Regions from separate parts of the Paenibacillus sp. TAB_01 genome, predicted to be linked through region 3. Evidence: riboswitches for the same ligand, from Rfam matches in the RefSeq annotation. Region 3 holds a riboswitch; each other region holds the start of a gene.

Region 1 (7,853 bases), 930 kb from region 3:
TAAAACAGCAGGCTAAGGAACAGGAGCTTCCTATTTATTATGCCAAGAGATCCTGGTGTTCCGTTCAGAAGGCGCTTTGCTCCTGCAAGCATGTCTGTGAGATGATGGCGCAGACGAAGCAGTAGAGAGCTGCGGAAGTGTCTTCTCAGAAGAAGATGGCGGGCTAGAGATGACGTTCATTTGCAGGCCATGAGGTCTGATTATGGGCGCCGGCTTATCCTGATTTGCATTCTGATGCGGACTGGAGGAATACGTTTTTTAGAAAGGACATGCCGTTTGAAACCGATACGATATATAAAGCTGATGCACTCGCTGTAGTATTCGCCGCGCAGGACGGAAACTGGAGAGTGCTTTTTGCTGTTCATCGGGACAATTACCGCAATGATTCATGGGAGTTATGAAAACCAAACAGCCCGGATCATCGCTTGGACGACGGGCTGGCAGTCGACGGTTTACCCTAATATCGAGTAACGTGCAGCGCGGCGCGGCAAGATAAACCGGTAGTTATTTATTATTTGAACGCTCCGCTCTTACAAAATTAATAAAGCGCTTGGCTTCTTCCGGGGTCAGCCTCATCCCGTCAACGGTAAGAGAAAACTTTTCCAGAATATGCTCGTCGGAAAGCTCCAAAGCATCCACAAATTCGCGGACATCCTCGTCCAGCTCGCCGTGCGGGTCACTCGGTTCTGCCGATCAGGTAGTCGATGGACACGTTAAACAAATTGGCGATACTGACTATCGTTTCATAGTCCGGCTCTCTCCGGTTATTCTCGTAATGCGATAGTGAGGCCCGGGTAATCCCCAGCTTGGTCGAAAGCCCCTCCTGCGTCAGGGAATGTTTTTCACGAAGCGCCGCTATCCTTTCCCCGTACTTCATATCTTATTAACCTCCAATTATGCAATCTTTGATGATGAAAAAGGACCATAAATAGGTACATCATGCCCTTGACATTGATACATAATGTATCGTATGTTTATGCTATGAATCTGACTTATTTAGGTTTTATTGCCGAAAAACGTTGATTTTTAAGGGAATTCGTATGTTTTGAGGTAAAGCTCAAAAGTGTGAAATGTATTACATAATGTATCATGAGTTTATTTTACCTAAAAAAACGAGGATTGGGAAGATGCGAGATGAATGAATTGTTAAACACGGTCAGGCAATCGCAGCTGCGGATGCGGCTGGCCTCCATCGAATGCAGATTGTCCGTTCTTCATGCGGACCGCAAGCCTGTTCCGACGGACAAGTACGCCCTTGTCACCATAACGGATATTCGGAACGACACTATCCTTTTTACAACCCCTCTGCTCCTTCCGGATGAAGGCAAACTGATCTACGGCTGTCGGATTATGCTGGAAGGAACCTCCTTCTCTATCATGGGAGGCGGCATCAAGCGCCTAAATGAGCTCTCTCCCTACGAATATCGAATGGAGTACAGTCTGGACGAGCAGGAACAGATCCGGATGTACGCCGCGGTAAACGCTATGCTGGAGACGGCGGCCACAAGTATTTCAAGAGCTATTGCAAGCTACATATCCTTTCATTCCCGCGCTTACAGGAACCGCTCGCTCCCCAGACAATCATTTCAAATCTAATGAAGAGCCCTTTTACTAAAAAATGTGAAGTATCTCACAAAACCGCAAATACTAAAGTATTTTTTAGATGAATTTCGACATGGATATACAAAATTCCCGTTTTGTTGACGTTTTTACTGTTTGACAGGATACAAAATGTATCATAGAGTGATACTATAAACAGCCGGTGGAAGCAACGGAAATAACAATGAGACAAAGGGAGAGAGTTACGAAATGAGTAGCAGCTACTCGAACCGGAAGGTCATTTCCATGGACATTTATCGCATTATGAAACAGTTGAACCTTGATGAGAAAACGTTTACTCTTCAATCCCCGCCTTCTTCCTATAAAGATCCTCAGTCGCCAGATGACGGGGACTCCAAGAAATAATACATACATAGGCAAGCTTGCGAGCTACACATACGCAAGAGGAAAATTCCGCAGCCTTTATGCTGTGGGATTTTTTTTGGAAGCCGGACTGTAAACATTCAGAATAATTAATTTGACAAACTGTTAGATACGAATTGTATCGAAAGTGGAAAACATGTATAATCAGGTTTAAGAGCCTTTGACAGCTTCATAGAACCCGCCCCAATTTACGGCGTGCCATCGGTATGAGATAGAAACTTGCGGGAAAGGAAAGATACGGCGTCATGAAACTAGGAAAACGTATTTCCCAGTTGAGGGGAGAGAGGCAATTAACGCAAGGAGAACTGGCCAGGATTATCGGTGTGACCCGCGCAGCATTGTCCCATTATGAAAACGATCGCAGACAGCCTACATACGATACATTGAAAAAGCTCGCCCAGTATTTTTCCGTAAGCGTGGATTATGTGATGGAGGGCCCGGACAGCAGCAAGCAGCTTCCCCCCACGTAAGGAAGCCGAGCCGGCATGGCAGTCACGGCATCATAAGCGTTTTGACAAGAAGCGTACTGCCGCGGCGCTATTTGGATTGGTGCGAATAGTGCTTTTTTATATCAATTCAGAGATACGTTATGTATCAAAAATAAATGGAAGGGCCGATCTCTTCCATAACCCGCAGGGAGGAAGAAACATGAAAGTGCTGCTTACCGGCGGCGCCGGTTTTATAGGCTCGCACACGGCGGAATACGCTTTAAAGGTAGGTCTGGAGGTTGTGATTGTCGACCGTTTGGATTCGGAGGGGGAAGCTTTAACAAATCCGCGATGCAAAATATACAAAACGGATCTGGAGAGCAGGGAGCTTCGCGATATATTCGAAGAGGAAGCGCCGGATTACTGCATCCATTTGGCGGAGCAGACCGATGTAGACGAGTCGCTGCTGTATAAGGGACTGAACCCTAATTTGCGCGGTTTGATCCATTTATTGGACATGTGCCGGGAATTTCCCGTCCGCAAGTTTGTATACGGTTCCTCCGCCGATGTATACGGCGCAACGGAGCTGCTGCCCGTGGACGAAACGTTCCGCTGCACTCCGCTGACGGCCAGCGGAAGAGCGAAGCTGTCGGCGGAAGAATATATCAAACAATACGGGGCGCTGTACGGTCTCCGTTATTCCTTGTTGAGGTATACGAATGTGTATGGTTTGCGGCAGAAGCCTGGAGGCTCGGGCGAGGTAATTTACGATACGGTGGATGCCTATGTGAACGGCGAACGTCCGGTTTTGTACGGCAAGGGGCTGCAGACCAGGGACTTCGTCTACGTGACGGACGTGGCAGCCGCCAATATTCAAGCCTTAAGCTTGGATGGAGGAGAAACCTATAATATAGGTAGCGGGAAATCGATCCGGATCGTCGATCTCGTCGACATGCTGAATGAAATGCTCGATCAAAAAGCGGTTCCGAAATTTATGCCTGCGCGTCCGGAGGATTTCGTTCACCTCTGCGTATCGAACAAGAAGGCGGAGGAGCAATTCGGATGGCGGCCGCGGATCAAGCTGCAGGAGGGATTGACGCAGATCGTAGGGGACTACATGTACAGGCGGTTTATGGATGCGCTCCATAACGGCATAACGTGCTCGGACGCCAGGCCGCATGCCCATGATTTGGTCAAGGAAACGGCCAGCTAGTCATCTAAAAAGGAAAAAAAGGAAACAGCAGCTTTATTTTTTGCGGCTTTGGGGCTTGTCGGATGCTTATTCCTGTATTGACAATGATAATGAGAACCATTATCATTTGAGATAGGTTCTTACCGAGCGACGACGACAGGGAGTGCTGAGCCATATGAAAATTAAGTACTGCTGTAAAAACCTGAAGCAAGGCTCCAAATCCGTTTACAAAGCCATGAAGAGCAAGTTTCCGGATATCAAGCACAAGAAACGCGATTGTCTCGGCAGCTGTAAGGCCTGTTCGAAAGGCTGCATGGTATTGTTCGGCAAGTCGGAGCAGCTGATTTGCGCCCCTTCGGCGAAAAAGCTCTATAAAGAACTGAAAAGCAGAATCGGGTAGCTTCCCGCGGAAAGGAGCGATTCTTGATGACTTTTTTATGGATCCTCTCTCCTGCGCTGTTCGTTGCAATAGTATTGGTTTTATTGTATATTTCGGGAATGAGAGCGAAATAACTACAATAGACCCATAGGAAGGTGGATACCCACTTGATGTCAGATGAGCTGTTCCAGGCATTGAACGAACAGATGAACTTTGAGTTTTATTCCTCGCAGGTATACTTGGCGATGGCTGCCTATTGCTCCGGTGAAAGTTTGGATGGTTTTGCCAATTTCTTTATCGTTCAAGCCGAAGAAGAACGGTTCCATGCGATGAAAATGTATAAATATTTGAATGACCGCGGACGGCGTGCGACCATTGCCGGGATGGACAACCCGAACAACGATTATCATTCTGTGCTCCAGGTGTATGAGCATGGCTATGAGCATGAGCAAATCGTTACGAAGCGGATTTATCATTTATCCGATCTGGCGCTGAACGAGCGTGAGCATGCTACGATGCAGTTTCTCAAATGGTTTATCGATGAGCAGGTGGAAGAAGAAGCGATGTTTGACAGCATCATTCAGAAGCTGAAGCGCATTGACAGGGACAGCAACGCTTTCTACATGCTGGATGCGGAATTCGCGCAGCGTGTCTTCACACCGCCGACCGCCTAACCTATTCTATTGGTACATATATAAAGTCAACCAAGCTGCTGCGCCATAAGGTGCGGGCGGCTTTTTTTTCGTGGCTGCTATTCGAAAATCGGCTTATGCCGGGCCCGAGGGTGAGGACGGATGCAGCGGATGAATAACGGACTATGACTGCGGTCTTAGCGGAACATGACTATCTTCATAAAGATTTATTTATAGTTTCCGTTTCGACAAAAATACTGAGGATCCTGAAGCGGAGGCCTCCAGCAAGTGACATTATTTTTTGACAGCTTCCGGTATACTGAAGTTATACAAGCACACGCGATGTAAAGTGAATTGGATGGAGTGTGGTCAATAAGTATGCAGGGGCAAACCAAGACAATTGATATCAAAGTCATTTTGGAGCAGCTTCGGATCCCGCTGGAATCGTTTGAAGCAGCGTCTGCTGTGCCGAATCCGGGAGCCTTTTTACCGACGACGCCAGAAACTCAGAAAGAATTATGGAATGTTGCAGGAGCCTTCTTCAGCCTGGACATAAAAAAACGGGATGCCCGGTGTTCGCAAACTCCTTAATTGCCCCTGCGGATACCCCCTTGTCTGGACAAATCTTGACTCCCAGTGATATGATGAAGTTTAAACAACTGCATATCATTGAAATAGGTGCTGAGCGGGATGCAATCCCGTTCGGTTTAAAAGGGAAGCCGGTGCAAATCCGGCGCGGACCCGCCACTGTAAGGAGCGCCGATACGATTATCGGCAGTCTTTCCGAGATGTAAACGCCACTGGGCTTCAGATCTAAAGCCCGGGAAGGCATCGGTAAGAATGCTCCAAGTCAGGAGACCTGCCTAGCTTCAGAACACTGTTGACCTACGAGGATTTAGGGAGGTGTTAGAGATCGGCTTATCAAAGGGGCGGACGGTACGGTTGTACTGCGAGCGGCCGCCGGAGACGGATAATGATTACAGAAGCATTTCTAACACATTGCGCATGTGTTGGGAATGCTTTTTTTAGTTGTGCTTCGAATGGACTAGACTTCGACTTTTATCATAGTCCTTAATATGAGGACAATACAATGTAGATGGGGAGGCCCGGCGTGATGGCAGGCAAATTGTTAATTATCGGCTTCGGACCCGGCAGCTTTGAGCATATTACCAAGCGGGCGCGCGAAGCGATTCAGGAAAGCGAAGTCATCATCGGCTACAATACCTACGTGGATCTGATCCGGGGACTGCTGTCGGACCAGTCCGTCGTGCGTACGGGAATGACGGAGGAAGTCAGCAGAGCGCAGGAAGCCGTCCGTCAGGCGGAAGCCGGGAAGAAGGTAGCGGTTATTTCGAGCGGCGACGCCGGAGTCTACGGCATGGCCGGACTGGTCTATGAAGTGCTGATGGAAAAAGGCTGGAGCCGCCAGCATGGCGTTGAGGTGGAGATTATCCCCGGAATTTCGGCGATCAATTCCTCGGCTTCCCTGCTTGGGGCTCCTGTCATGCATGATGCGTGCACGATCAGCCTGAGCGATCATTTGACCCCTTGGGAGCTGATCGCCAAACGGGTGGAGGCTGCCGGCATGGCGGATTTCGTTATTGCGCTGTATAACCCGCGCAGCGGGAGACGCACGCGGCAAATCGTGGAAACCCAGCGCATTCTGCTGAAATACCGCTCGCCAGACACGCCGGTCGGTATTGTCAAAAGCGCCTATCGCGACCGTCAGCATGTGGTGCTGACGAATCTGCGGGATATGCTGGATCATGACATCGGCATGCTGACGACCGTCATTATCGGTAATTCGTCGACGACCGTATACGACGGCCTGATGATTACGCCGCGCGGTTACCAGCGCAAGTACACGCTCGGAGCGGACGTACAGCCGCTTCGTCCGCATCAGCGGCTTCAGGAGGCTGCCGAGCCGTGGGCATTGAGGCAAACGGACGGCCTGCTGCAGGATCAGGGCGACGAGGACTGGGCCTGGGAGGAGCCGGACGACGATGAATGGTCGGAGGCGGAGATGCGTGAAGCAGGAGACAGCCGGCTCGCAGGCGGAAACGCGGCGGCAGGAAGCGGAGCGCAGGCGCCCGGCGGCGGAGTACTGCCCACGGGAGCGGAGCGAGGGCCGTCGGGCAGTGCGGCGGACGGAGCAGCGCGTGGTGCGAGCGTAGGCGGAGTGCCGGCAGCGAGTGCCGAGCATGGCCCGGCAGGGCCTGCAGCGGACGGAGCAGCGCGTAGTGCGAGCGTGGGCGGAGTGCCGGCAGCGAGTGCCGAGCATGGCCCGGCAGGGCCTGCAGCGGACGGAGCAGCGCGTAGTGCGAGCGTAGGCGGAGTGCTGGCAGCGAGTTCCGAGCGTGGCCCGGCAGGGCCTGCGGCGGACGGAGCAGCACGTAGTGTGAGCGTGGGCGGAGTGCTGGCAGCGAGTTCCGAGCGTGGCCCGGCAGGGCCTGCGGCGGACGGAGCAGCACGTAGTGTGAGCGTGGGCGTGCTGACAGCGGTGGCAGAGAGCAGCGCAGCGGTGGCGGTTCAGGAGCGCAGCCCCGCCAGCCCGGCCGCGTCTCTGATGCTGGCGCTGGAGGCGCTGCAGCTGGCCGACAGGGCCAAGGGCGTAGAGACTCCCCCGGCGCAAGGTCTTGCGGGCGCGGGCTTGTTCCGCCAGCAGTCGATTTTTGAGCTAGCGGTCAGTCCGGGCGTCGTCGAGAAGAAGTTTACGGCGAAGCAGATGCTGACCCTGGCCGATGTGGTCGGTGAAAAGGGCACGATGGAATACACGCCTCATCATCAGATGATTGTGCGCATCCCGACCGACAATCCCGAGGCCGTCACGTCCAGACTTCGGGCGGAAGGCTTCCTGCTTGCGCCGATCGGCGATGTGGCGCAGCTGAAGGCGTGCGACTTCTGCAACGCCGAGAAAGGCGACGCGATCCCTTACGCGGAGGAGATTCAGGAGCGCCTGGGCGGCTTGCGCGTGCCGAAGGAGCTGCGCATCGGCTTGAACGGCTGCGGTATGGCTTGCTACGGCGCAGTGAATGAAGATATCGGCATCGTGTACCGCAAAGGCAAGTTCGATCTGTTTCTTGGAGGCAAGACGGTGGGACGCAATGCCCATCCGGCGCAGCCGGTAGCGGAGGGGATCGAGCCGGAAGCGATCGTCAATACGATCGAGCGGATTGTGCAGCGCTATGTCGCAGAAGGGCATCCGAATGAGCGATTCCATAAATTTTTTAAACGGGTCA
Region 2 (7,853 bases), 3.3 Mb from region 3:
ATGTGTCGATCTTCGGTAAGCTCATTGCACTTCCACCTTTGTTTCGAATGATGTATACAACATATATTATATAATATATGTGTTTCCCCAATCCGTCAACGAATTATTTTAAAGACTCCAAGCACATCATGAAGCGCTCACACAGGGCTTCGAATCCGATCCTGCAATCATGAAAACGGTGTCCGCCTAATAAAATAAAAAAACCAGTCCTGCGGTTGCTTAGTCTGCCCTGTCAAGCAGGCTTATACAAGCAGCTTGAAAACTTACATCCGTCCGGCAAGGAGGAACCTCTTATGCGATATGAGCTGCTTCATTTCTTATCCCACGTGGAAGATGAGCAACGCATGACCTCCCTCATCCGCCATTTCGGTCTCGAAGATTTCGAAACGTTCATGCACCATCTCGAATATACGAGTCCCGCAACCCGGGAACGCTGGCTCGAGCTGTGCGGCAGGGTGCTCCGGCCGGAGGCAGCTCAACGACCTGGAAGGTACTTTCGAACAGGAGACTTATCTAGGCGCAGCAAAGAGGCCGGGAACCGCATCCCCCCGCCTCTAACCATTTTATGGAGACGGAATGGTTCCGTCAGTTTCGTTTAACAGCCAATGGCCTTCCGGAGCGCTTCAATGTAAGCCGCGCCCAGCTTCGTTAACTGTGTATTTTTATGCGAGATCCAGCCGACGTGAATGGTTTCCTCGCAGTCCAGCGGAACCGGAATGATTTCATTGCCGTTCAAATCGGCGCTCAGCACCCCGGTCGAGATGGTATAGCCGTTCAATCCGATCAACAAATTGAAGAGGGTAGCCCGATCGTTCACCCGTATGCTTTTCTTATGTGAGATTGTGCTCAGAATTTCCTCGGAAAAATGAAACGAATTGTACTCCCCCTGTTCGAACGATAAATAAGGGTACTGCTGCAGCTGATCGAACGTCACGACAGACTGCTTCGCCAGCGGATGATAAATGCTGACGAAAATATGGGGCTTAGCGGTAAACAAGCCGGTAAATTGCAGGTTCGCCGCTTGGAGCATCTTCTTTATTACTTTTTCATTAAACTCATTGAGGTACAGGATACCGATTTCGCTTCGCATCGTTTTGACATCTTCAATGATTTCATACGTTTTGGTCTCGCGCAGCGCCAATTCGTATTCGTCCTGCCCGTAATCCTGGACCAGGCTGACGAACGCATTTACCGCAAAAGCATAATGCTGGGTCGACACCGAGAAATGCTGCGGGGACGGCTTCGCGTGCAGGTAGCGTCCTTCCAGAAGCTCCGCCTGCTCTATCACCTGGCGCGCGTAGCTTAAAAATTCCGCCCCTTCCTTGGAAAGGGAGATGCCCCTGTTCGTTCGTTCAAAAATGGAAATCTTCAGCTCTTCCTCCAGCTCCCGGATCGCATTGGAAAGACTCGGCTGCGAAATAAACAGCCGTTTGGCGGCTTCATTGATGGAGCCGCGGTTGGCGACCTCGATAACATACTTTAATTGCTGTAAAGTCAAGCGGCTCCCCCTTTCCGTAAGTTCTTTGTCCTAACCAGTCCCTCTCATTATACAGCCGGGTCACCGGCCGTGCTAATGGCGAGGAACGCCTTTGGCGCCGCTGCCTGTAGGAACAAATCGTTCGTTCCGATACGAATAAGCCATTCGTTCATACAGCGGCCTGCCTTGGAGCAAATGCTCCCTTACGAGCAGCCTTGCGCTCTCCGGTCCGATATCCTTATACCAGATGCCTTCCGGATATACCGTGACGACACATGCGTCCTCACAGCGGCCGTTGCACCTGGTTCTGGTCGTATGAATAAGATTCTCCGCTCCATGCAATGCGACCTCTTCCCGTAAAGCAAGCGTAACCTCGTCTCCCTGCTTGCGCAGACAGCTTCCTCCATTACAAATAAGGACATGATGCTGCGTACCCGATAAGTCCCATGTAGCCATGCTTCCTCCCCTTTCCCCTTATTCCCCTCTGTTTACTTCACTTCCAAATGGCTGAATGGATAATCATACTTGCTGTTCATCCATTTCCATCAACAAAAAAGCCCGCCTCTTCATCAAGAGGCAGGCGTCCGTGCACAGCTAAATAAAACGAGATACTCCAATCATCATCGTCTTCCATGCACACCACTCCTTTTCTCCGAAGGCTTTGTTTGGTGCAACCATCAGGTAGGTCTTCTGGCTTCCGTATCGTCATCGCCCTCAGTCTTCCCCAAATTTCTTTGAGTGACATCGTTGAAGGCAACTCCCCGGTTACAGCGGCGGGACCGCTTGGGATTTACACCCAATTCCCTGTTACTCTTTGCTTTCGCAAAGACACCTGATCTTTATCATATTCACTTGTCTTACTGTCCATCATATAGGGAATGAATAAACAGTGCAAGCACCATAAAATTCTATTTTTCCGCAACCAGCATGAACATCGGCGTCGATTTGAATTTCACCTGGCTTTCTTCGTCCCATGCTTTGTCCGTCACATCGATCTCGCAGTAAAACTTCGAATAGCCAATTTTCATCAACGTATCGAAATCCCACTGCGGACGAAGCCTGCTGCACATCGGCATGCGTTTTCTATACTCATGCATTTCATCGGTGTAATGCTGTGCCGGTTTATTGAACCTGGCCTCATATTCGCGCTTATCCTCCTCATGCTTTCTCATATATTCCTCGTCAAAATAACGCATGTTCCAGTTGGCATCGAAAATGATGACTCTTCCGTTGGGACGCAGGACGCGTCTCCATTCGCGGTACGCTTTCTCGGCATCGATCAGCGTCCATGTGACATTCCGGCTAATGATCAAATCGAGGGACTCGTCGGCAAAATCCAATTGATGTCCATCCGATACGTGAAAGCTCGGCTGTACTCCTTCATGCTGTGCGTTCATTCGCGCTTGCTCTATCATCTTTTCCGTACAATCGACTGCAGTAACCCGATGCCCGGCAAGCGACATGATGATTGCAAAGAAACCGGGGCCTGTTCCCACATCCAATATATCCAACGTTCCCGTGTGAGGAGCATGGGCAAGGATCATATCGATCCATGCCTGCTTCATCGAGATGCTGCCCAGCTCGCCCTTCACACTGTTGCTGTAATTAACGGCACCGTCCGTCCAATTTTTTTCAATTCTTTGCTGAAGCTCCATAAGATCCTCCTAGATCGCGTTTAGTTGGCGGCAATATCCAGCTGGCTCCATTCAATCGGCGCATAGCCGTTGACGCCGGTTTTAAAGCCTTGAACCCTGGAGCTCACCGCAAAGGTCGTCACAGGATAGTACAGCGGAATGCACACCACTTCGTCATGCATGATTTTGAACACTTTGTCATAGTTCTCCTGCCTCTTCTTCTCATCCATCGTCTGCAGCGTTTCGTTGATGCTCTCGACCAAACGCTCGTCATACCATACACGCGCCTTGTTATTCGCATTGAATATGGTAAAAAATTGCAGCAGGTCGCTGTGCGGCAGCCAGGAGTCAGAGGAGGTACGCTGGATCAATATATCAAACTTGCGGCTCTTTACTTGAGCGTCCGCATAAGCGTTCGCATCCAGCACATTCAGATTGGCTTTGACCCCGATCCCTAGAAGCTCCGATTGAATAAATTCGCACATCGGCTTCCATTCGGGAAACATATCGGTCGTCAATACGAAGCTGATCTCCAGCGGTTTGCCGTCTTTCTCTACAATGCCGTCCCCGTTCGTATCCTTGAAGCCGGCCTGCTCGAGCAATTGCTTCGCTTTCGGCTTGTCATACTTGTACCACTGGTTATTTTCCTTGGTCACATACGGCACGCTGTACTGGTTCAGTCCGTCCGCCGCCTGCCCGATCCCGTTCAGCAGCTTGCTGACCATGCTTTCCTTGTTAATGGCATAATTAAATGCCAGTCTGACGTTTTTATCCTGAAACACCGGATTATCCTGGTTGAAAATAATGAATTGAGAGCTCATCGTCTGATCGTTGTAGACGGTGATGCTGCTGTCTTTTTTCAGCGCCTCGATGCTGTCCAGCGGGATCTTACCCAGCAGGTCTCCCCCAATGATATCCACTTCCCCGCTCTGAAGCGCCATGATTCTGGCCTGGCCTTCCGGAATTACTTTAAATACGATACGATCCAGCTTCGGCTTCCCGCCCCAATAATACGGGTTCGGAACGAGGACGAATTCCTGATCCTTTTTGTAGCTTTCGAGCATCCAGGGCCCCGTCCCAACCGGCTTGGTGAATTTCCCCATCGGGTCGCCCTCGACCGCTTGAATCGAGCTCGGGCTCAGAAACCGGACGGGTCTTGGAAACGAAAGCTCGGTTAGTATAGGGTAGGCTTGGTTTGTAAAAACCATCTTGACCGTATATTTATCTACCGCTTCCATGCTTTCCACGTTAACCGAGGTCAGAGCGGCATGAAGCTTGTTATTCACCCATCTGTTTAAATTGAAAATAACCGCGTCCGCGTCAAAATCCGTTCCGTCGGAAAATTTAACCCCCTGCCGGAGCTTGAACGTGTACGTCCTTCCATCCTCGGCAACGCTCCACTCCGTGGCCAGCGACGGGAGGATTCCTTCCGCTCCGCCGTCTTCCACAAAGCCTTCGTAAATCATCTTGTAGATCGGATGGGGACCGTTATACGATGCCGCATCGAATCGGTCCATCTGCCCGTCGCCGGATATAGCTACGACAAGCTCCTTCTTGCGCTCTGCGCCGTCCGAAGATGGCTGACTCTGGCTGCCGCCGGAGCAAGCTGAGGCAAACAGCATCAGAAAAGCAAGGATGGCTGTAACAATGGATGTATGCTTTCTCATTTTCATCTCCCCAGGTGACGATTATTTTTTATGTAAATGACAGGCAACAAAGTGGCTGCCGTCAACATTTTCCAGCTTGGGCTTCAAGACCCCGCATTCCGGCTTCGCATATAAGCACCTGTGTTGAAAGATACAGCCTTGGTCCGGTGCGCGCTGCTCATCCGTCGCTTTGAACAGCGGCTTGCGCTTCTGCCGGTTCCTTGGGTTGCTGTCCAATATGGCCCCCATCAGCGCCTGCGTATAAGGATGAAGAACGTTTTCGTCGATGCGCGGAAGAATCTCCACGATATGGCCCATGTACATGACCAGCACCCTGTCGCATATTTTCCGGACTGACGACACGTCATGCGAAATGTATAAATAAGTCAAGCCGAGCTGTTCCTTCAGCTCCATTAACAGCTTCAGCACCTGATTTCTTATCACATAATCGAGGCTGGAAACCGCCTCATCGCATACGACAAATTCCGGATGGAGCACGAGCGCCCGGGCTATGCCTACTCTTTGCCTCTGGCCGCCGCTCAGCTCATGACCGAACCGGGTCAGATAGCTTCGATCCAAGCCCACTCTGTCGAGCATCTCCACCACCCGGCGCTCCTTCTCGGCTTCGCTTTCCCGGCTGTAATTATCGATCGGCTCCAGAATGATTTGCTTGACATTGAAGTAAGGATTGAACAGGTTCCCGCTGTTCTGAAAAATCATCTGCATATGCTTCCGGATGCTGCGCATTTCATTAAAGCTATAAGCTGAAATACGGTTCCCGCGATAATGCACAGTGCCGCTTGTCGCCTTCTCCAGCTGCAGTAACAGCTTCCCGAGCGTGCTTTTCCCGGAGCCGGATTCGCCGACAAGCCCCACGGATTCGCCCTGGCGGATGGTTAAATCGACGTGGTTGACGGCATAGATTTGAGGTTTCGCTTTGACGTCATAGCATTTGCTCAGACCAGCCGCTTCGATCAAATTCATCGTATGCGCTCTCTCCTTCCCTCTTAAGCTCTACAAGATGGCCTCCAGGAGCCCTTTCGTATACTCATGCCGGGGATGCTCGAAGATGCCGCAGACCTCCCCGCTCTCCACAATCCTGCCCTGGCTCATCACATATACGTAATCGGCTGTCTGCGCGACTACGCTCAAGTCATGGGTGATCAATATGATCGCCATTCCCTGCTCCTTCAGCTTCAGCAGCTCGTCCAATATTTCCGCCTGAATGGTCAAATCCAACGCCGTTGTCGGCTCATCCGCTATTAACACGCTGGGGTTGGTCAGCAGAGCCATCGCAATCATCACCCTCTGGCACATGCCTCCGCTCAGCTCGAAGGGATAGCTTTCAAGAATGCGGCCGGTATTTGTCAAGCCGACCTTGAGAAGCGCTTGCTCGCATCGCCCTAATGCATCCGGCCTGCTCGTTTTCTCATGAATCCGGATCGCTTCAAGCAGCTGCTTCTTTACTTTGACGACCGGATTCAACGCGCTGGACGGATCCTGAAAGATCATAGCTATTTCCTTGCCGTAGACGTGGCGCTGCTTCCGCTTGCTCAGCTTGATTACATCTCTGCCGTTAACGAGGATTTCACCGGCTTCGATCCTGCCCGGCTCGTCCACCAGGTTGAACACCGATAAAGCCATCACGGATTTGCCGCTGCCGCTCTGCCCTACAATTGCGGTAATTTTTCCCGCATAGGCGTCCAGGCTGACCCCGTCCACCGCCTTAATGACCGCGCCCTGCTTATGATTGTAAAAATAAGTTTTCAAATCCTTGATGGAAAAAACCGCTCCGGCCTCCATTTAATCACCTTTGCTTACTCTTGTTATTTGGTTGCTTGAATTCGGCAGCAAAGCTTCGTTCAAGCCCTCTCCCAGCATGTTAAGCCCAAACACAATTATCATAATCATGAGGCCCGGCCACAGCATAAGGATCGGGGCCGAGGAGATGAGCTGCCGGCTGTCGTTCAGCATTACGCCCAGATCGGCTGCCGGAGGCTGGGCTCCGAGCCCGATAAATGAAAAGCCCGCAATATGCATAATAATGCTGGCAATTTTGAGCGTGGAGAGCACGACAATCGGGGAAACCGAGTTTAATAAAATATGCTTGACGACAATATTGAATCGGGATGTTCCGGCAGCGACCGCAGCCATGACGAAATCTTGTTCTTTCATCTTGAGCACCGTTCCTCTAATGATTCTGGCAAACGGGGCCCACCACAAGCAGACTAAAACCAGCATAATATTCGACATGCCCGGTTCCGATAATGCTTACGACCGCTAACGCGAGCAGACTGGAAGGAAACGTCGAAACAATATCAGCCGCCCGCATAATCAGATTATCGACCCAGCCGCCCGCATACCCTGCAGCAATGCCTAGAGGAACGCCGATGATCAGGATGCCGCCCAGGACGAGCAGCGCATTTCCGAACGAGGCGCGAATGCCGAAGATTAAGCGGGACAGCTCGCACCGCCCCAGCTGGTCTGTTCCTAAAGGATACTCGAACGATGATTTCAGCAGTCGCTGCTCCAAATCCACGGCTATAGGATCGTGCGGAGCAAGATAAGGAGCCAGCAGGCTGACAAGGGTAAGCAGTATAAAAATAGTCCCTCCGGCAAAGGCCAGCTTGTCCTTTTTAAAGTAGAAGAATACATGGCTGAACAAAGCCGGAGCAGCGGTAGGCGCATATGCATTTTTCATGACATCCACTTCCAATTAATCTAGTTTTATTTTGGGGTCAATATATGCATAGCAAATATCCATTATCAAATTAATCACGATAAAAGTGAACGCGACCGACAGCACATATCCCTGGATTACGGGAAAGTCTTTGATCTTAATGCTTTCGATGGCAAATTTGCCGATCCCGTTCCACGAGAAGATCACTTCACAGGCAAAGCTGCCGGCAATCAGCGAACCGATATTGTTGCCCACAAGCACCAGGCACGGAATCACCGCATTTTTCAAGCCGTGTTTGATCAGCACCGCACTCTCGCTTAGTCCCTTCGCCCGTGCCGCTTTCATATAGTTCAGCTTCATAATTTCAATCAAGTTCGTTCTGAGCATTCGAGTATAGATGGCCGCATACCCCAGAC
Region 3 (7,853 bases):
TTCCTGAATGCGGGTAAGAGCCGGCGCGGTGAGATGGTTTCGTGCTTTCTGCTCGAAATGGACGATTCGCTCAACTCCATTAACTATGTTCTCGCTACTTGCATGCAGCTTTCCAAAATCGGCGGAGGCGTAGCGGTGAATTTGTCCAAATTACGCGGTCGCGGCGAATCCATCAAGAATGTGGAAGGTGCGGCGAAAGGCATTATGCCGGTGCTCAAATTGATGGAGGATGCGTTCTCCTATGCCGATCAGATGGGCCAGCGCAGAGGGTCGGGCGCGGCGTATTATAATATTTTCGGCTGGGATATCCTGGAGCTGCTGGACAGCAAGAAAATCAATGCCGACGAGAAAACGCGGCTCAAAACTTTATCGATCGGCTTGATCATTCCCGATAAGTTTTACCAGCTGGCGGAACAGAATAAACCGCTGCATGTATTTGCCCCTTATTCCGTGTATAAGGCCTATGGCATGCATTTGGACGATATGAATCTCGATGAGATGTATGACACGCTGCTGGAGGACGATCGTGTGCGTAAGAAAGCCGTGATGAGCGCGCGGGATATGATGATTAAAATATCCATGATCCAGCTGGAATCCGGCTATCCGTACATTATGAATAAAAGCAATGCCAATCGTGCGCATCCGCTCAAACAGCTCGGTACGATCAAAATGTCCAATCTGTGCACGGAAATATTCCAGCTGCAGGAAACTTCGGAAATAGCGGATTATGGCCAGCCGGATTCGATCCGGCGCGACATTAGCTGCAATCTTGCCTCCTTAAATATCGTCAATGTGATGGAGCGCAGCAAATTGAAGGAATCCGTTCAAGAAGGAATTGTCGCGCTGACCGCGGTCAGCGATATGACGCACATCTCCAACGCCCCCGGCGTCGCCAAAGCGAACCGGGAGATGCATTCGGTCGGACTTGGCGCCATGAACCTTCACGGCTATTTGGCCAAAAACAAAATCGCGTACGAAAGCGAAGAAGCCAGAGATTTCGCCGGTGCCTTTTTCATGATGATGAACTTCTACTCCCTGGAGAAAAGCATGGAAATCGCCAAAGAACGCGGCGTGACGTTTGCCGGCTTCGAGCATTCCGAATATGCCAGCGGAGCTTATTTCGACCGCTATTTAGCAACGGATTATAGACCGGTGACAAGTAAAGTACAGCAGCTGTTCAAGGAGATGGCGGTTCCTTCGCCGGAAGATTGGGCGCAATTGAAGCTTGCCGTGCAGAAGCACGGATTATATCATGCCTACCGGCTCGCCATAGCGCCGACGCAGAGCATTTCCTATATCCAGAATGCCACCTCCAGCGTCATGCCGATCGTGGAGCAGATCGAAACGCGGACTTACGCCAACTCGACCACCTATTATCCGATGCCGTATTTGAGCAAGGATAACTATTTTTACTATAAATCGGCTTATCAGATGGATCAATTCAAGGTGCTGGATTTGATCGCAGCCATTCAAGTGCATGTGAACCAAGGCATATCCACAGTCCTGCACGTTAATAGCGATGTGACGACGAGACAGCTCGCAAGATATTATATTTACGCAGCCAAGAAAGGACTGAAGTCTCTTTATTACACCCGGACGAACCATCTTTCCGTCGAAGAGTGCATCAGTTGTTCCGTATAAGAAAGCTGGAGAGGAGTGACAGCAATGAGTGTCTGGAAAGCAGTGAACTGGAACCGTCCCGATGACGAGTTTACAGATACATTCTGGAAGCAAAATATTATGCAGTTTTGGACGGATGAGGAAATCCCGCTGTCCGACGACAAAATGTCCTGGCTGACCTTAACCGAAGCGGAGCGGGAGCTGTACATGAAGGTGCTCGGCGGGCTGACTTTGCTGGATACCGTGCAGGGCGGCGTCGGCATGCCGAAAATTCTTGAATTGGTTGACGGGCTGCAGCGCAAAGCCGTTCTCGGTTTTATGGGGATGATGGAGCAAATCCATGCCAAATCGTACAGCAGTATTTTTACGACCTTAGCTTCGACAGAAGAGATCGACGCCATCTTCCAATGGATTGAGAACAACCGTTTCCTGCAGACGAAGGCGGAGACGATCTCCCAATATTATAACGGCATCACTTCGCGCAAAGATTTGTATCTGGCGATGGCCGCTTCCGTGCTGCTGGAAAGCTACTTGTTCTACAGCGGCTTCTTTTATCCGCTCTACTTGGCCGGGCAAGGCAAAATGACGAGCAGCGGAGAGATTATCAATCTGATTCTCCGCGATGAAAGCATTCACGGCTTGTACGTAGGCATGCTGGCTCAGGAGCTTTATGCCCAGATGGATGAGGACGAGCAGCAGGCCGCTTATGAGACGCTGCAAGGCCTTCTGCGTTATTTGCATAGCAATGAGGAGCAGTACACCGAGGCATTGTATTCCGCTGTGGGCTTGACGGACGAAGTGAAGGCCTTCTTGCGTTACAACGCGAATAAGGCAATGATGAATCTGGGGCTGGAGCCGTTATTCCCGGACGAAGAGATTAATCCGATTGTCCTCAACGGGATCAATACCCGCACGAAGCAGCACGATTTCTTCTCCAAGAAAGGCAACGGCTATATTCGGACGGTGAATGTGGAAACGTTGACGGATGATGATTTTCTGTTCGGCGATTGACGCTGGCGCCAGCGCCAGCGCTTGCCCAAAACGGAATTTTAATATATGATCAGATAGATTTCAACCGAAATTCATAATTGCATATTGTGGGAACAAGGTGCTTTAGCGGCAGCTAAAGCTTAAAAGGGAAGTTCGGTGCAATGCCGACGTGGTCCCGCCACTGTAATGGAAGAGTCTCAGCAACGATGCCACTGGTCTTAGGATCGAACCGGGAAGGCTGCTGAAGATGAAGAATCCAGAGCCAGGAGACCTGCCTGTTCTGTCAGCACTGCTTTTACCTACGGAAGATAGGGAAGTGTTAAGGACGGCTTGTCGTTTGTTTCTCAACAATCGGGGCATCTTTACCTTTCTTCACTTCTGGGTAAAGATGTCTTTTTTGCATTTTACTTCAGAAAGAGAGAAGGAATCTTAGTCATGCTTCATTCATTTACACGCAACAAAATCACGCTTCAGCTTGTCTTGCTTGCCCTGTGTTTACTCCTTGCGATAGTGGGATGCAGTCCGGCTGCGCAGCCACAAGCTAATTCATCACCTGCATCCGGCAGCGCGCACCCGGAAGAAGTGGTTCTGGCCGCTCCGCGCGACCTGGCTCCAGGACCTCAGGATGCTTATTATACGAGCACCATTCTTTATGTGTGGGAGCCTTTAATTACAGCGTCCGAGGACGGACAGCCTGCTCCCAAGCTGGCCAAGTCTTGGACCATGTCGCAGGATGGCAAAGAGTGAACCTTTCAGCTGCGGGAGAATGTCAAATTTCATGATGGCGAGAAGCTGAATGCCGATGCGGTGATCGCTAACTTTAACCGGTACAAGCAGGTCAGCCCCAAGAGTTCACCGTTCTATACGTTAGATATCAAAAGCTCCTATCCAGGATTAAAAGACGTCGTCAAAATCGACGACATGTCCTTCAAGCTCGTCTTTGAAAATCCGCAGCCGACCTTGCTGTATTCGATGGTGAATTTCTCCAGCCCGATCTATAGTCCCAAAAATTTCAATGAAAAGGGAGATTTCAACGGACTCCCGCAAGGGACGGGCCCTTTCAAGCTGGTCGAGCATCAGAAGGATCAATATGCCCTGCTGGAAGCCTTTGACGGATATTACGGGGAGAAAGCGGCTGCCAAGCGGATTCGCGTTCGCGTGATTCCAGATCCCGATACCAGGCTTGCTGCGCTGAAGTCCGGCGAAATTATGGGGGTGATGGACTTGGGCGCGATCCCGCCGACCTTAGCGAAGGAGCTGCTGAAGGATTCGCAATTCGAAATATCGGCGACCAAATCGACGATCTCTCACTACCTGCACCCTAATGGGAAAAAAGCGCCTTTCGATAACCCCAATATGCGTCAAGCCGTTAGCATGATGATCGACCGTCAGCAGTTAGTGAAGGAGCTTTACCTGGGTTATCCAACGGCCACGGTGAATTTCTTGAATAACACCTCGCCTTTCTATAAAGATATGAAGCCGGACTACCGCCCGGAGGAAGCGAAGAAATTAGCTGTTGAAGTCCTTGGCAGTCAAAGAAAAAGCATCGATCTGATCGTTCCGACCTATGGCTTGGACCGCTATCCTTATAAAGCGCAAGCGGAGCTGTTCCAGTCCGTATTGAAGGATTTGCAGCTGGACGTCAATATCCGGATTCTGGACGGGGCGGCATTCAAGGAAGCGCAGTCCAAAGGGGATTATGACTTGGCTCTCGCCACACAAGGATTGCCGAACGGAGATCCGTATACGCTGTTCACCAACTATTTATCCAGCACGGGCTCCAGCAATAAGAGCTACAGCCTTGGATACAAGAATGACAGAGTGGACCAGCTGCTCAATCAAGTGAAAACCACCTTGAGTATGGACGAGCGGAAAAACATCTATAACGAGCTTCAGACGATTGCCGCATCCGATCTACCGACGATTCCCCTCTTTAACGATGCCAGCTTGATTGCTTACAACAAGAAAATTACAGGCTATAAAGCGACGATTTACGGAACGACGCTTCCCGAGCTCAAGTGGGCCTCTTAAGATGATGTACTTCTTGAGACGGATAGCGGCAGCCATTCCGGTCATGATGGGTATTTCTTTAATAGCTTTTGCTTTAAGTGCAGCTTCGCCCGGAGATCCTGCGGTCGAAGCTTTAACCTTGAATGGGGTCAACGAGCCGACGCAGTCCGAGATCGATGCCAAGCGAGCGGAGCTTGGACTGAACGATCCGATGGCGGTCCAATATATTCATTGGCTGTGGAGAGCCTGTCACGGGGATCTGGGAACATCCTACATGACGAAAGAATCCGTGAGCGGAGAACTCCTTCGCCGGCTGCCCGTCACGTTAAGCGTGTCGGGCATGGCTCTAATCATTGCCGTTGGGACAGGGATTCCACTGGGCATGCTGATGGCTCTAATGAAAAATACGGCCGTGGATCATACAGCTAGAATTGCAGCATTATCGTTGGTTTCCATCCCCGGGTTCTGGCTGGCTATTCTGATGATCACGGTATTCTCCGAAAAGCTTCACTGGCTGCCGACCAGCGGTTATGGAACGATAAAGCACCTCATCATGCCCGCCATCGTATTGGCAGCAGGAACGAGTGCGGTGCTGATGCGCTTAACACGCGCGGCTCTGCTTGAGGTATGGAATCAGGCTTATATAGTAACCGCCAAAGCCAAAGGACTGCGCGACATACGCATATTACTCATTCATGCATTGCGTAACGCGATGATTCCGCTCATTACCGTCATTGGTTCATACTTTGGAGCCATTCTGGGCGGTTCGGTCATTGTGGAAGTGATTTTTGCCATACCGGGAATAGGAAGATTCGCTATGGATGGGATCTTTCGCAGAGATTACCCTGTGATACAGGGCTATGTCGTATTTACGGGACTTGTCTATGTCGCCTTCAATGTATTGGTTGATTTCTCCTATCTTGTGATACACCCGCAATTGAGGCTGGGAGGGAAGCTTCAATGAAGCTGAAGCTGAAACGCGGCTTGAATGGGGGCCCCGCCAATGAAACGCTGATGAAGGGGGCTGCCGGGTTCGCATGTCTCGTGCTTCTGTTCGTATTATTATGCAGCTTCCTGGCACCTTGGATCGCGCCGTATGACCTCAATCAGGTTCAGATGTCGGAGCGTCTCGCTCCGCTCTCGCCAGCCCATATTCTGGGGACGGATACGCTGGGAAGAGATGTGTTCAGCCGGCTTCTTTATGGCGGAAGAGTCTCCATCGTTCTCGCCATTGCGGTAACGGCCGTTACGATGGGGCTCGGTCTGATTATCGGGACAATAGGAGGCTATTGGGGAGGCTGGATCGATGATCTCATCCAAGGGATCGTCAGCATTTTTCAAGGCTTGCCGGGCTTGGCGTTCATGCTTGCCATTGCCGGTACGCTGGGGCCCGGGATGAAGAGCTTGTTCATCGCCCTTATCGTCACTTCATGGCCGGAATTCTCGCGTGTCGTTCGCGGTGAAGTAATGAAGCTCCGCGAAGAACCTTATGTTGAAGGCATCCGCGCCCTTGGAGCCGGGCCTTGTTATATGATTCTCCGTCACATCCTTCCTAATATGATAGGACCATTAATCGTATTATTTACGATCCGGATCGGACGAGTTATTTTATCCATCGCTTCGCTGAGCTTTCTGGGACTTGGGCTTCAACCGCCGGAGGCCGATTGGGGAGTGATGGTGAATGATGCCAGGCCGTACTTCCGAAGCTATGCCCATCTTATGCTGGCTCCCGGGCTTTGTATTGCCATCGTTTCATTGTGTATTAACTGGATAGGCGATTACCTGAGAGACAGGCTGGATACTAAATCGACTCAAGAGAAATCGCTGCTTTAATACGGGAAGGAAGTGAGTATGTGGCTCCGCTTCTTCAAATACGTCAGGTGAAGGCTTCTTTTCGTATCCGAGAAGGGATGGTTCATGCAGTAAATGGGGTTTCTCTTGATCTGCATCAAGGAGAAATCTGGGGTCTGATCGGTGAAACGGGCAGCGGTAAATCGGTTCTTGGCCTTTCGATTCCCGGTCTTCTTCCCGATACGGCCGAAGTCACCGGATCTATCGTGTTCAAAGGACAAGATTTGTTAAAGCTCGACCGGAAAAGCATACGTAAATGGAGAGGAAGCGAAATTGCTCTGATCCCGCAAAATCCGGCAGCCTCTCTTAATCCTGTGCTGACAATAGGGTATCAGTTGAAAGAGGCTATCGCGCGACACCGCAGAACGAGCAGCGGCAAGCAATGGAATAAAGAGGCCCAGCGGCTGCTTAGCCAATTGCATATGCCTGAACCGGAGCACAAGCTGGGAAGCTATCCTTTTCAGCTTAGCGGCGGGATGAAGCAGCGGGTTCTTGCCGCCATTGGCATGTGCGGCCATCCGTCGCTAATTATTGCCGATGAACCCACCAAAGGCTTGGACGCGATGGTCAGGTACCAGACGGTAGAAATGATGCGCAGGGTCGCGTACCAGACAGGCGCGGGGATGCTGGTCATCACGCACGATCTGCATGTAGCGGAATCGCTGTGCGATGTGGTCGGTGTCATGTATGCAGGCCAGATCGTGGAGCAGGGGCATGCCGCAGACATTTTTCGAAACCCCAGACACCCGTATACCCAAGGGCTTCTTGCATCGATGCCTGCCCGGGGGATGGTGCCCATCCCGGGTTCAAGCGCGAGCTGGACGGAACCGGGCAGCGGCTGCTCATTTTACAGCCGGTGCAGACACAGCCGGCCCGAATGCGGCTTAAGGATGCCGGAGCTGTATGCTGCAGCTATGCCTTCGGCATCCATACAGAGCAACTGCAGCAGTCCGAAAGCGGCGGAAGGCAGCAAAGTGAGGTGTTTTCTTTATGATCCGGGTCGCCGGCCTGAGCAAAACCTTTAGCAGCGGCTGGCTGCATAAACGAAGCCTTCGGGCGGTTCACAATATTTCATTGGAGATAGCGCCAGGGGAGACATTAGGCTTAATAGGGGAGAGCGGCTGCGGCAAATCGACCTTATCCCGCCTCCTGCTGAAGCTTCTTCCGGCAGATCCAGGGGGCCATATTGTGTTTAACGGCCACGATATTTCCAATTTTACGATGAAACAGATGCAGCCGCTCCGCAGGCAAATGCAAATTTTATTTCAGCATCCGGACTCCGCATTCAATCCACGGCAAACCATTCTTCGAAGCCTGATGGAGCCGATAACATTGCACCGTTTGATGGACAGAGGAGCCGGCGAAGCCAAAATATTGGAGCT
Region 4 (7,853 bases), 670 kb from region 3:
AGCTGTCCGCATGAATCAATGCCTGTTCCAACGGCTGCCTTCCTCCTTTCTCCCGCTTCGCGGAACCACCCGGTTGAGATCTGGGACACCCTTGCATATTTGCCGGTTCCCGGGCCTCCACCCTCCGCCATGCGGCACTTTAACCGGCCGTTTTCTTCTGCCGTCTTAATAAGTAGGCAAAGAACGGCGCCCCGAGCAGCGCCGTGACGACCCCGAGCGGAATCTCCATCGGGCTCAGCACGGTACGCGCCAGCGTATCGGCCCACAGTACGTACAGCGCCCCTCCAAGCAAAGAAAGAGGCAGCAGCAGCCGGTAATCCGCTCCTATCATCAAACGCAGCAAGTGAGGCACGATAAGCCCTACAAAGGCGACGACACCTGACACGGACACCGCAGCAGCCGTCACCAGCGTTGCGGCTATCAGCACGACCAGCTTTGTCCTCTCCACGTGTACACCCAGATGTGCCGCCTGCCGCTCGCCCAAAGCGAACAAGTTCATCGAGCGGCCATAGCCGAGCAGAATCAGCGCCCCGACAGCCAAATACGGCAGCATCACGCCGGAATACGCCCAGCCCCGGAGCGCTAAACTGCCCATCAGCCAGAAGACGATCTCATTGACGACCTGCTTCGACATAGCCACCATCAGAGACACGAAGGAGCCGAGGAAAGCCTGCATCACGACACCGGATAAAATCACCGTTTCCCGCTGCAGCTTGCCGTCCGAACGGGCCAGCGCGATGACAATGACCAGCGAGATACCGCCCGTCACAAAAGCCACTACAGGCACCGACCAAGAGCCGAGCAATGCGAACTGCAGCCCGGTCAGAATCAAAAAGGACGCCCCCACCGCGGCTCCAGACGAAACGCCGAGCGTATAAGGGCTCGCCAGCGGGTTGCGCAGCACCCCCTGGAAGGCGGCTCCGGCGATGCCGAGCGAAGCGCCGACACAGATTGCAAGCACGACGCGCGGCAGCCGCACGCGCCATATAATTTGATCCGCCGATGCCTGCCAATCCGGTGTCACATACCCGTGAATCCATGGCACATGATGGGCCAGAATTCCCCATACCTGCAGCAGGGGCAGCCGTACCGTACCGATCGATAAACTGAACGAAGCCGACAGCAGCAGGAGAAGGCAGCCGGCTCCGCCCCATAAACAGAGCTTCCGTCTCATCTACTTCACCAGCTCGGGATAGATTCCTTTAGCGACCTCCAGTAAGCCCTGTGTAATCCGCCGGTCCCGGACGGCTGATCAAATTTTGATCCAGCCCGACCAGCCGGTTGTTTTTAATCGCATCGATGCCCGCCCAGCTGCTGCGCTCCCTAATGATTTGATCCATCGTTTTTTTGGATTTCTCATCAATTAAATTATTCGGGTATAAAATGACTTGGGGATTGTCGGCAATGATTTGCTCCTCATTCATTTGGGCAAAGCCCTTCACATTGGAAGCGACATTGATCCCTCCGGAGAGCGTGATCAGCTCGTCCATAAACTCTCCCTTGCCGACCGTCCAGCCCGGCGAAAATTCAATCAGCACCCGCTTTTTCTGCTCCGGCTTCAAATCCTTCACGGCATCGGTCACCTTCTGCAGGTCGGCCTTCATGCCGGCAACGAGCTTCTCCGCCTGCTCCTGCTTGTCGAACAGCTGCCCGAAGATCAGGATGTTGTTCATTACATCCTCCACCGTCTTCGGATCTACCTTGAACACATTCACCTGAAGGCTGCGCAGCTTATCCACTACCGGCACAGGCAGCGACACGCCGGACAGCACGACGTCCGCATTCGCGGCAATCAACGCTTCCTCGTTCGGCTTGACGATGCTCCCCATCTTCGGCTTGCCTGCCGCCTCCGCAGGATAATCGTCGTAATCGGAGACGCCGACAACTTTGTCTCCCAGCCCTAGAGCAAACAGCGTTTCCGTCTCGCTCGGCGATACCGAAACGATGCGCGCCGGAGCTTTAGCGAACGTGAACTCTTGTCCCGTCGCATCCTTGACTTTAAAAGGATACACTGTCGCCTTGGCTCCGGCGGACGCCCCCGTCCCCGCTTGCCCACCTGTATTGGCGCCTGCGCCCGCTTTAGGGGGATCGGCCAAATCGCCCGCTCCCGGCGTTTTCGGCTTCTCGCCGCAGCCTGCAAGACTCCATGCCAGCGTCAGCCCCAGAAGCGCCGCAGCCCCTTTACGCAGCCACCGCTTCCCTGTTGTTTCCCGTGTTGCCTTCATTATTCCGCACTCCTATCGATCATGGTTTGCCAAACAAAAAAACCTTCGTTCCTTTTCGGCGAAAAGAAACCAAGGGCATAACGACCTCCAATGGCCGTCCTGCCTGAACAGACAGAGCAACCATTGGCTCGCGACGCTCCTTTTTCCTCGAAAGGGGACAGTCTTCGTTCGTACAGGCAGGTCTCCTGACTTATGGGGAGCTGCAGACTTCCTCGCCTTCCCGCTGAAGTAAGAGCAGTGGCTTCCTGAGGGTCATCCCCAATAACAGTGGCGGGACCGTGCCGGATTCGTACCGGCTTCCCTTTTAACTTGAATCGCATCTCGTATGCGAATAAGCACCTGTTCGATGTATGAAATGAGACAAGCCGCCCGAGCGGCTCAGTCTATTTTTGCGCGATCACTTTGATCACTTGCATGACTTTATCCTGATTCTTCGCGTTTGCCGGAACGAAGGCGACCAGGTCCTTGCCGTTCAGCTTCAATTCCGTAAACCATTTGGTCTGCTCCAGCGGAATGCCGTACAAATGCTTTTCCGTCTTTCCGTCCACCGGAAGCTCCAGCACGCCTGATGGGAAGTCCTCCTGCTTCGCAATGTTGTCGAGGCTGACGTATCCTCCCTGCTTGCCTATCACATTGAACTGCTCCGCCGGAACGATGATAATCCCGTTATCTCCTGCAGCTATTTCCACAATCAGCTTTTCCATAGAGAACACAGGTACGGTCAATACGCTCACCGTCGGCGCCTGCCCTACCTTCGCTTGGAGCGCGGCCTGCAGCTTATCTCCTACTTCGTTAGGTACCCCGTTCTGCCCCATCATAAAAATAGGCACGTCCGCTTTCGGGTCATTCCCGCAGCCGGCCAGCGCCAGCATCAACAGCATGAAGATCAGCAGCCATTTCCCTCTCATAGTCCCTCTCCTATCTGATGAAAAACACTATACTATCAGCCACCATCATATCATAAGTGAGAGCGCTCTTTCAAAAAAAAGAAGAACCGCATTAACGGTTCCTCTTGTTACGGTTCATATATTCATTGATCTTCAAGTCAAGCATCATGCTGATCTCCACAACTTCAGAAGAGGTTAAGCTTTTGTCTATCTGGACCCGCTTTTCTAATTCCATTCGCAATTGATAAATCTCTTCTTCTAAAGATAAGGCAGAAGATGATTGCTTCTTTTTCCCAAAAATCCACTTGGCCTGTTGATCCTTCTCGCGAACCCAACCCATATTCAAATACTGCCGAAGCTGATATTCCGGAAAAGCCATTTGTCATCCCTCCTTAACCACGTATCTTTAGACAAGATCGTTTCATAGAAATAAAAATTCATGAAATATTTCTTTACTATAAAGATACCAGCTTTTTCCGAGGTTGCAAATGACTACTTTTGTCGAATTTACAGTTTTTGTATAAATTTACCGATCCGTTCGATCGCCTCGATCAATTGAGTGACGGAAGTCGCGTAGGAACAGCGTACAAAGCCTTCTCCACCCAGCCCGAACACGTTGCCCGGCACTGCCGCAACCTTCGCTTCATACAGCAGCCGTTGAGCAAATTCCTCCGAGGTGAGCCCTGTGGAAGCAATCGAAGGAAACGCATAAAATGCGCCTTGAGGCTCGTGGCAGGTTAAGCCGATTTCACGGAAGCCCTGAACGACCAGCCGCCGACGTTGGTTGTATGACTCGACCATGTGGTCCTTTTCTTCCAGTCCGTTCTTCAAAGCTTCCAGTGCCGCAACCTGTCCCATGGCCGGAGCGCACATCACAGTGTACTGGTGAATCTTGAGCATAGCGGAGATCAGGTCACGATGACCGCAGGCATAACCCATGCGCCAGCCGGTCATAGCGAATGCTTTGGAAAAACCGCTGACCAGAATCGTCCGATCCTTCATGCCCGGCAGCGAGGCGAAGCTCACGTGCTTCTGCTCATAAGTCAGCTCCGCATAAATTTCGTCGGAAATGACGATAAGATCGTGCTCTTCGACGATCTTCGCAATCGGCAGCCAGTCTTCATAGGTCATAATGCCGCCGGTCGGGTTGCTCGGATAGCACAGAATCAGGATTTTGGACTTCGGCGTCAAGCTTGCCTTTAACGATTCCGGCGTCAGCTTGAAGTTGTCCTTCGCGAACGTTTCGATCCCTACGGGAATGCCGCCGCCGATCTTCGTAATAGGCGAGTAGGAGATATAGCAAGGCTCCGGTATCAAGATTTCATCGCCGGGCACGATGAGCGCGCGCAGCGCCAAATCGATCGCTTCGCTGCCGCCGACGGTTACTAATATTTCATCGGAGGGCTCATACGGGACGTGAAACGAGTCATACAAGTACTCGCCAATCGCTTCTCTCAATTCCGGCAAACCGGCATTCGGCGTATACTTCGTGTTGCCGCGCTCGAGCGAGTACACACAAGCTTCGCGCACATGCCATGGCGTGCTGAAATCGGGTTCGCCTACGCCCAGCGAAATAATATCCTTGCTGCCGCTGACAAGGTCAAAAAATTTGCGGATTCCGGATGGCGGAATCTCCCGGACCAGCGGGGCCAGATAGTCGGACATCGACTTGTTTGTTGGACTTTGCTTTTCGGTCTGATTCATCATGAACTCATCGTCCTTCACGGCGAGATTAGCATACGGCGGTCATCTTCATGATCTTCGAAGGTGATGCCGTCCTGCTTATATTTTTTCAAAATAAAATTGGTTTTGGTCGATAACACGCGGTCAAGCGGCGACAATTTGTTCGAGACGAACGATGCCACTTCCTTCAGCGTCTTCCCTTCGATCTCAACGAGCAGGTCATACGCGCCGGACATCAGGTAAACGGACTTTACTTCCGGATATAAGTAAATGCGCTCCGCAATCGCGTCGAATCCGCGGCCGCGCTCTGGTGTAATCTGAACTTCGATTAAGGCGGTTACCTTCTCATCGTCTACCTTGGCCCAATTGACGACCGTCGCGTATTTCACGATGACGTGCGCGTCTTCAAGATCCTTGATCGCTTCGGCAACCTCTGCCTCGGAGGCGCCGAGCATCGTCGCGATTAACGCTGGCGATCTTCTCGCGTCTTCCTTCAGCAGGTCGATAATGCGCAATTTGAACTGTTCCATTGTCGGTTGATCCTCCTAAGAGTTTGCTTAAGCAAACTTTCTTTATAACATTTGCCGGGTTTGCGCAGCAAACTTTCCCGTTAGCATGAGCATGAATGAAGCATAAGCTTAAGTGTGCGCTCATACTCGGGAAATAATTAAATTATTACTCCATATTACACCCAACAACTGACTTTTTGCAAAGCAAAATTGCAGGAGCTTGGGCTCGCATAACAAAAGCCCGGGGAATGCTCTCCCCAGGCTCTACGCTCGCATTTTATTTAAACGTTTATCTATACCAAACGAATTATATACGATGAACGGACAAGAGCTTTCGCATGTAATCCTCGATTTCTCTTCCCCGGTACGGATCCAACACCTTAATATCGCAGCCGCCCGCCGCTTCGTCACCGGAGGCTACCCGTCCGAGACCGACAAGCTTGCCTTGATCGTACGCCGCAATCACATAAGGACTGCTGCAGTAGACTTCATACTGAAGCGCCGCATCCGTTCCCCGCCCCTCCTTCATGCAAGAAAGCATTTGTTCAAACGCGTCTTGAGTCGGAGCCACATTGTCCAGTGCGATTTTCATCCCTTAGATCACCTTCCATTAGTTATCTTCTTGATATTTATAATTATACACATATATGAATAAATATTCAACACCATTTTAAATGAGCTTGTCCCCTTCACAATAAATTCAAGTAAAACAAAAAAAGCCCTCCCTATAGGGAAGGACCACTGAAAATCACCGCCGCGAGCAGGAATCCTTTTTCGTTCATGAACGATTCCGTGCCCTACCCGTTTTCAGCGGCCTCCGATACTATAGAGAGGCGCTTTTTTTCAATACAACGATTGTATGACAAGGCTGTTGACCAGGTTCATCAGCCGCCGAAAATCCCCATGCTCAAATAACGTTCGCCCGTATCCGGGGCGATGCAGAGCACCCGCTTGCCTTTGCCCAGCTTTTTGGCTACCTGCAGCGCGGTTCGATACGGACGCCCCGGACGAAGGCCTGACCAGAATGCCTTCGCGGCTGGCCAGCTCCTGCGTCGTGCGCAGCGCGTCCTCGTCCGTCACCTGGACGATTTCGTCATACACGCCGGTATTAAGAATCGCCGGCACAAAGCCCGGGCTGGTGCCTACCAGCTTATGCGGGCCCGGCTTCCCGCCGGAAAGCACCGGGGAGCCCTGCGGCTCCACCACATAAATCCGGATGCCGGGGATTTTGTCGCGAAGCACCTCGCCCGTCCCCGTAATCGTTCCGCCAGTCCCGGAAGTAGCTACGAACGCATCGAGCCTGCCATCCATTTGCTCAACGATCTCAAGCGCTGTTGTCACACGGTGAATGTCCGGATTCGCCTTGTTCTCAAACTGCTGCGGAATAAAGCTGCCCGGTATTTGCTCCCTCAGCTCCAATGCCTTCTTGATTGCCCCGGGCATCCGCTGCGCCGCAGGCGTCAGCACGACATCGGCGCCGTACGCTTTTAAAATATTGATGCGTTCCTTCGTCATATTATCCGGCATCACCAGGATCGCTTTGTAGCCTTTGGCGGCGGCGTTCATAGCCAGTCCGATGCCCGTATTGCCGCTCGTCGGCTCAATAATAGTCGCCCCAGGCTTCAGGATACCGTCCTGTTCCGCCTGGGCGATCAAATTAAATGCCGCACGGTCCTTCACGCTGCCGCTCGGGTTGAAATATTCCAGCTTAACGTATACTTCCGCATCGTTTTCCCGGGTCATTCTTCTGATTCTAACCGCCGGCGTATCGCCGATCAGCTCCGTGACGCTGTCCACCATGAGTCTGCTTTTGTTCGTCATCCTTGTCGCGCTCCTTCCAAGCCTTTCCTGCCGGTCGTTATCTAACGTCCTTAATTGTAGCGGCAGAGACATTTTTGTCAAGGCTTGGCCGCCTTTACCGCCTGCTTCTTCAATGCATCCCGGCTCATGAAAAACCACGAAACAAGCGGCGAGCAGCCGATCCCGAAAAGCAGCCAATTCATGACCGCCGGGGCGGTGGAATTCGAAGCGACAATGATAAACACCGCTGTGCCGAGAATCCGGCCGATATTTAACATCAGCTCTCGAAGCACGATGTATTCTTCCCTCTGCTTGACGCTGTCCGGATTTTTGCCGATCAGATCAAATACAGAGGACGTCATCGGAATCGAATACAGCGGAAAAAAGAGCCCTGCCCCTATGCCGAAAATAAGCAGCGTCGTAAAATTGACTTTCCAGAAAAAAGGGACGAGAATCAATACGATCATGAGAGCTCCGAAGAACATAGCCCCGCGGCGGTTTTTATTTTTGAGCAGACGCCCTGCGATCAAAAAACTGACGAAAGATACAGCCGAGCTGATCAAAGAAAAATTGCCCAGCTTCATCTCGCTCCCGGTATGTACGTAGACCAGCAGGGCGATCATGAAGCCGAATACCCCTTCGCGAATGCCTTGCGCAACGAGAGCTAGAGAGACGGTTCGCCATGCGGTGCTCTTTTGCCTCAGACACCGGATGGTCAGAAACCATTCATAATGCCCCTCCGCCTTCCT

What was found. A riboswitch is a leader RNA that binds a small molecule or an ion and turns the genes downstream of it on or off. The one in region 3 is predicted to bind cobalamin.
Region 1: linked by a shared signal. The riboswitch ahead of cobJ (precorrin-3B C(17)-methyltransferase) and the one ahead of ACHHV8_RS23165 (hypothetical protein) in region 3 are both predicted to bind cobalamin.
Region 2: linked by a shared signal. The riboswitch ahead of ACHHV8_RS07010 ((2Fe-2S) ferredoxin domain-containing protein) and the one ahead of ACHHV8_RS23165 (hypothetical protein) in region 3 are both predicted to bind cobalamin.
Region 4: linked by a shared signal. The riboswitch ahead of ACHHV8_RS26600 (ABC transporter substrate-binding protein) and the one ahead of ACHHV8_RS23165 (hypothetical protein) in region 3 are both predicted to bind cobalamin.

The regions. Positions count from the first base shown of each region.
Region 1 covers NZ_JBIFNP010000001.1:5,705,136-5,712,988, reverse strand. Annotated here, with positions in the region: gene ACHHV8_RS27815 (DUF2325 domain-containing protein) at 1-125, shown strand, start outside; partial or broken gene ACHHV8_RS27810 (helix-turn-helix domain-containing protein) at 505-877, opposite strand; gene ACHHV8_RS27805 (hypothetical protein) at 1,135-1,596, shown strand; gene ACHHV8_RS27800 (hypothetical protein) at 1,810-1,965, shown strand; gene ACHHV8_RS27795 (helix-turn-helix domain-containing protein) at 2,229-2,453, shown strand; gene ACHHV8_RS27790 (NAD-dependent epimerase/dehydratase family protein) at 2,632-3,624, shown strand; gene ACHHV8_RS27785 (DUF1450 domain-containing protein) at 3,779-4,003, shown strand; gene ACHHV8_RS27780 (ferritin) at 4,153-4,656, shown strand; gene ACHHV8_RS27775 (hypothetical protein) at 4,993-5,205, shown strand; cobalamin riboswitch at 5,274-5,495, shown strand; gene cobJ (precorrin-3B C(17)-methyltransferase) at 5,729-7,853, shown strand, end outside.
Region 2 covers NZ_JBIFNP010000001.1:1,450,509-1,458,361, reverse strand. Annotated here, with positions in the region: gene ACHHV8_RS07025 (GntR family transcriptional regulator) at 1-25, opposite strand, end outside; gene ACHHV8_RS07020 (hypothetical protein) at 294-599, shown strand; gene ACHHV8_RS07015 (LysR family transcriptional regulator) at 596-1,498, opposite strand; gene ACHHV8_RS07010 ((2Fe-2S) ferredoxin domain-containing protein) at 1,571-1,933, opposite strand; cobalamin riboswitch at 2,141-2,328, opposite strand; gene ACHHV8_RS07005 (class I SAM-dependent methyltransferase) at 2,386-3,132, opposite strand; gene ACHHV8_RS07000 (nickel ABC transporter substrate-binding protein) at 3,153-4,778, opposite strand; gene ACHHV8_RS06995 (oligopeptide/dipeptide ABC transporter ATP-binding protein) at 4,800-5,741, opposite strand; gene ACHHV8_RS06990 (ABC transporter ATP-binding protein) at 5,772-6,560, opposite strand; gene ACHHV8_RS06985 (ABC transporter permease) at 6,561-6,998, opposite strand; gene ACHHV8_RS06980 (ABC transporter permease) at 6,949-7,458, opposite strand; gene nikB (nickel ABC transporter permease) at 7,474-7,853, opposite strand, start outside.
Region 3 covers NZ_JBIFNP010000001.1:4,779,543-4,787,395, reverse strand. Annotated here, with positions in the region: gene nrdE (class 1b ribonucleoside-diphosphate reductase subunit alpha) at 1-1,641, shown strand, start outside; gene nrdF (class 1b ribonucleoside-diphosphate reductase subunit beta) at 1,666-2,631, shown strand; cobalamin riboswitch at 2,709-2,903, shown strand; gene ACHHV8_RS23165 (hypothetical protein) at 3,046-3,357, shown strand; gene ACHHV8_RS23160 (ABC transporter substrate-binding protein) at 3,367-4,641, shown strand; gene nikB (nickel ABC transporter permease) at 4,643-5,584, shown strand; gene ACHHV8_RS23150 (ABC transporter permease) at 5,581-6,453, shown strand; gene ACHHV8_RS23145 (ABC transporter ATP-binding protein) at 6,474-7,496, shown strand; gene ACHHV8_RS23140 (ABC transporter ATP-binding protein) at 7,462-7,853, shown strand, end outside.
Region 4 covers NZ_JBIFNP010000001.1:5,454,140-5,461,992, forward strand. Annotated here, with positions in the region: gene ACHHV8_RS26590 (ABC transporter ATP-binding protein) at 1-19, opposite strand, end outside; gene ACHHV8_RS26595 (FecCD family ABC transporter permease) at 140-1,174, opposite strand; partial or broken gene ACHHV8_RS26600 (ABC transporter substrate-binding protein) at 1,175-2,225, opposite strand; cobalamin riboswitch at 2,384-2,583, opposite strand; gene ACHHV8_RS26605 (hypothetical protein) at 2,609-3,133, opposite strand; gene ACHHV8_RS26610 (aspartyl-phosphate phosphatase Spo0E family protein) at 3,225-3,491, opposite strand; gene ACHHV8_RS26615 (aminotransferase class I/II-fold pyridoxal phosphate-dependent enzyme) at 3,620-4,819, opposite strand; gene ACHHV8_RS26620 (Lrp/AsnC family transcriptional regulator) at 4,834-5,325, opposite strand; gene ACHHV8_RS26625 (hypothetical protein) at 5,612-5,896, opposite strand; partial or broken gene cysK (cysteine synthase A) at 6,189-7,125, opposite strand; gene ACHHV8_RS26635 (MFS transporter) at 7,203-7,853, opposite strand, start outside.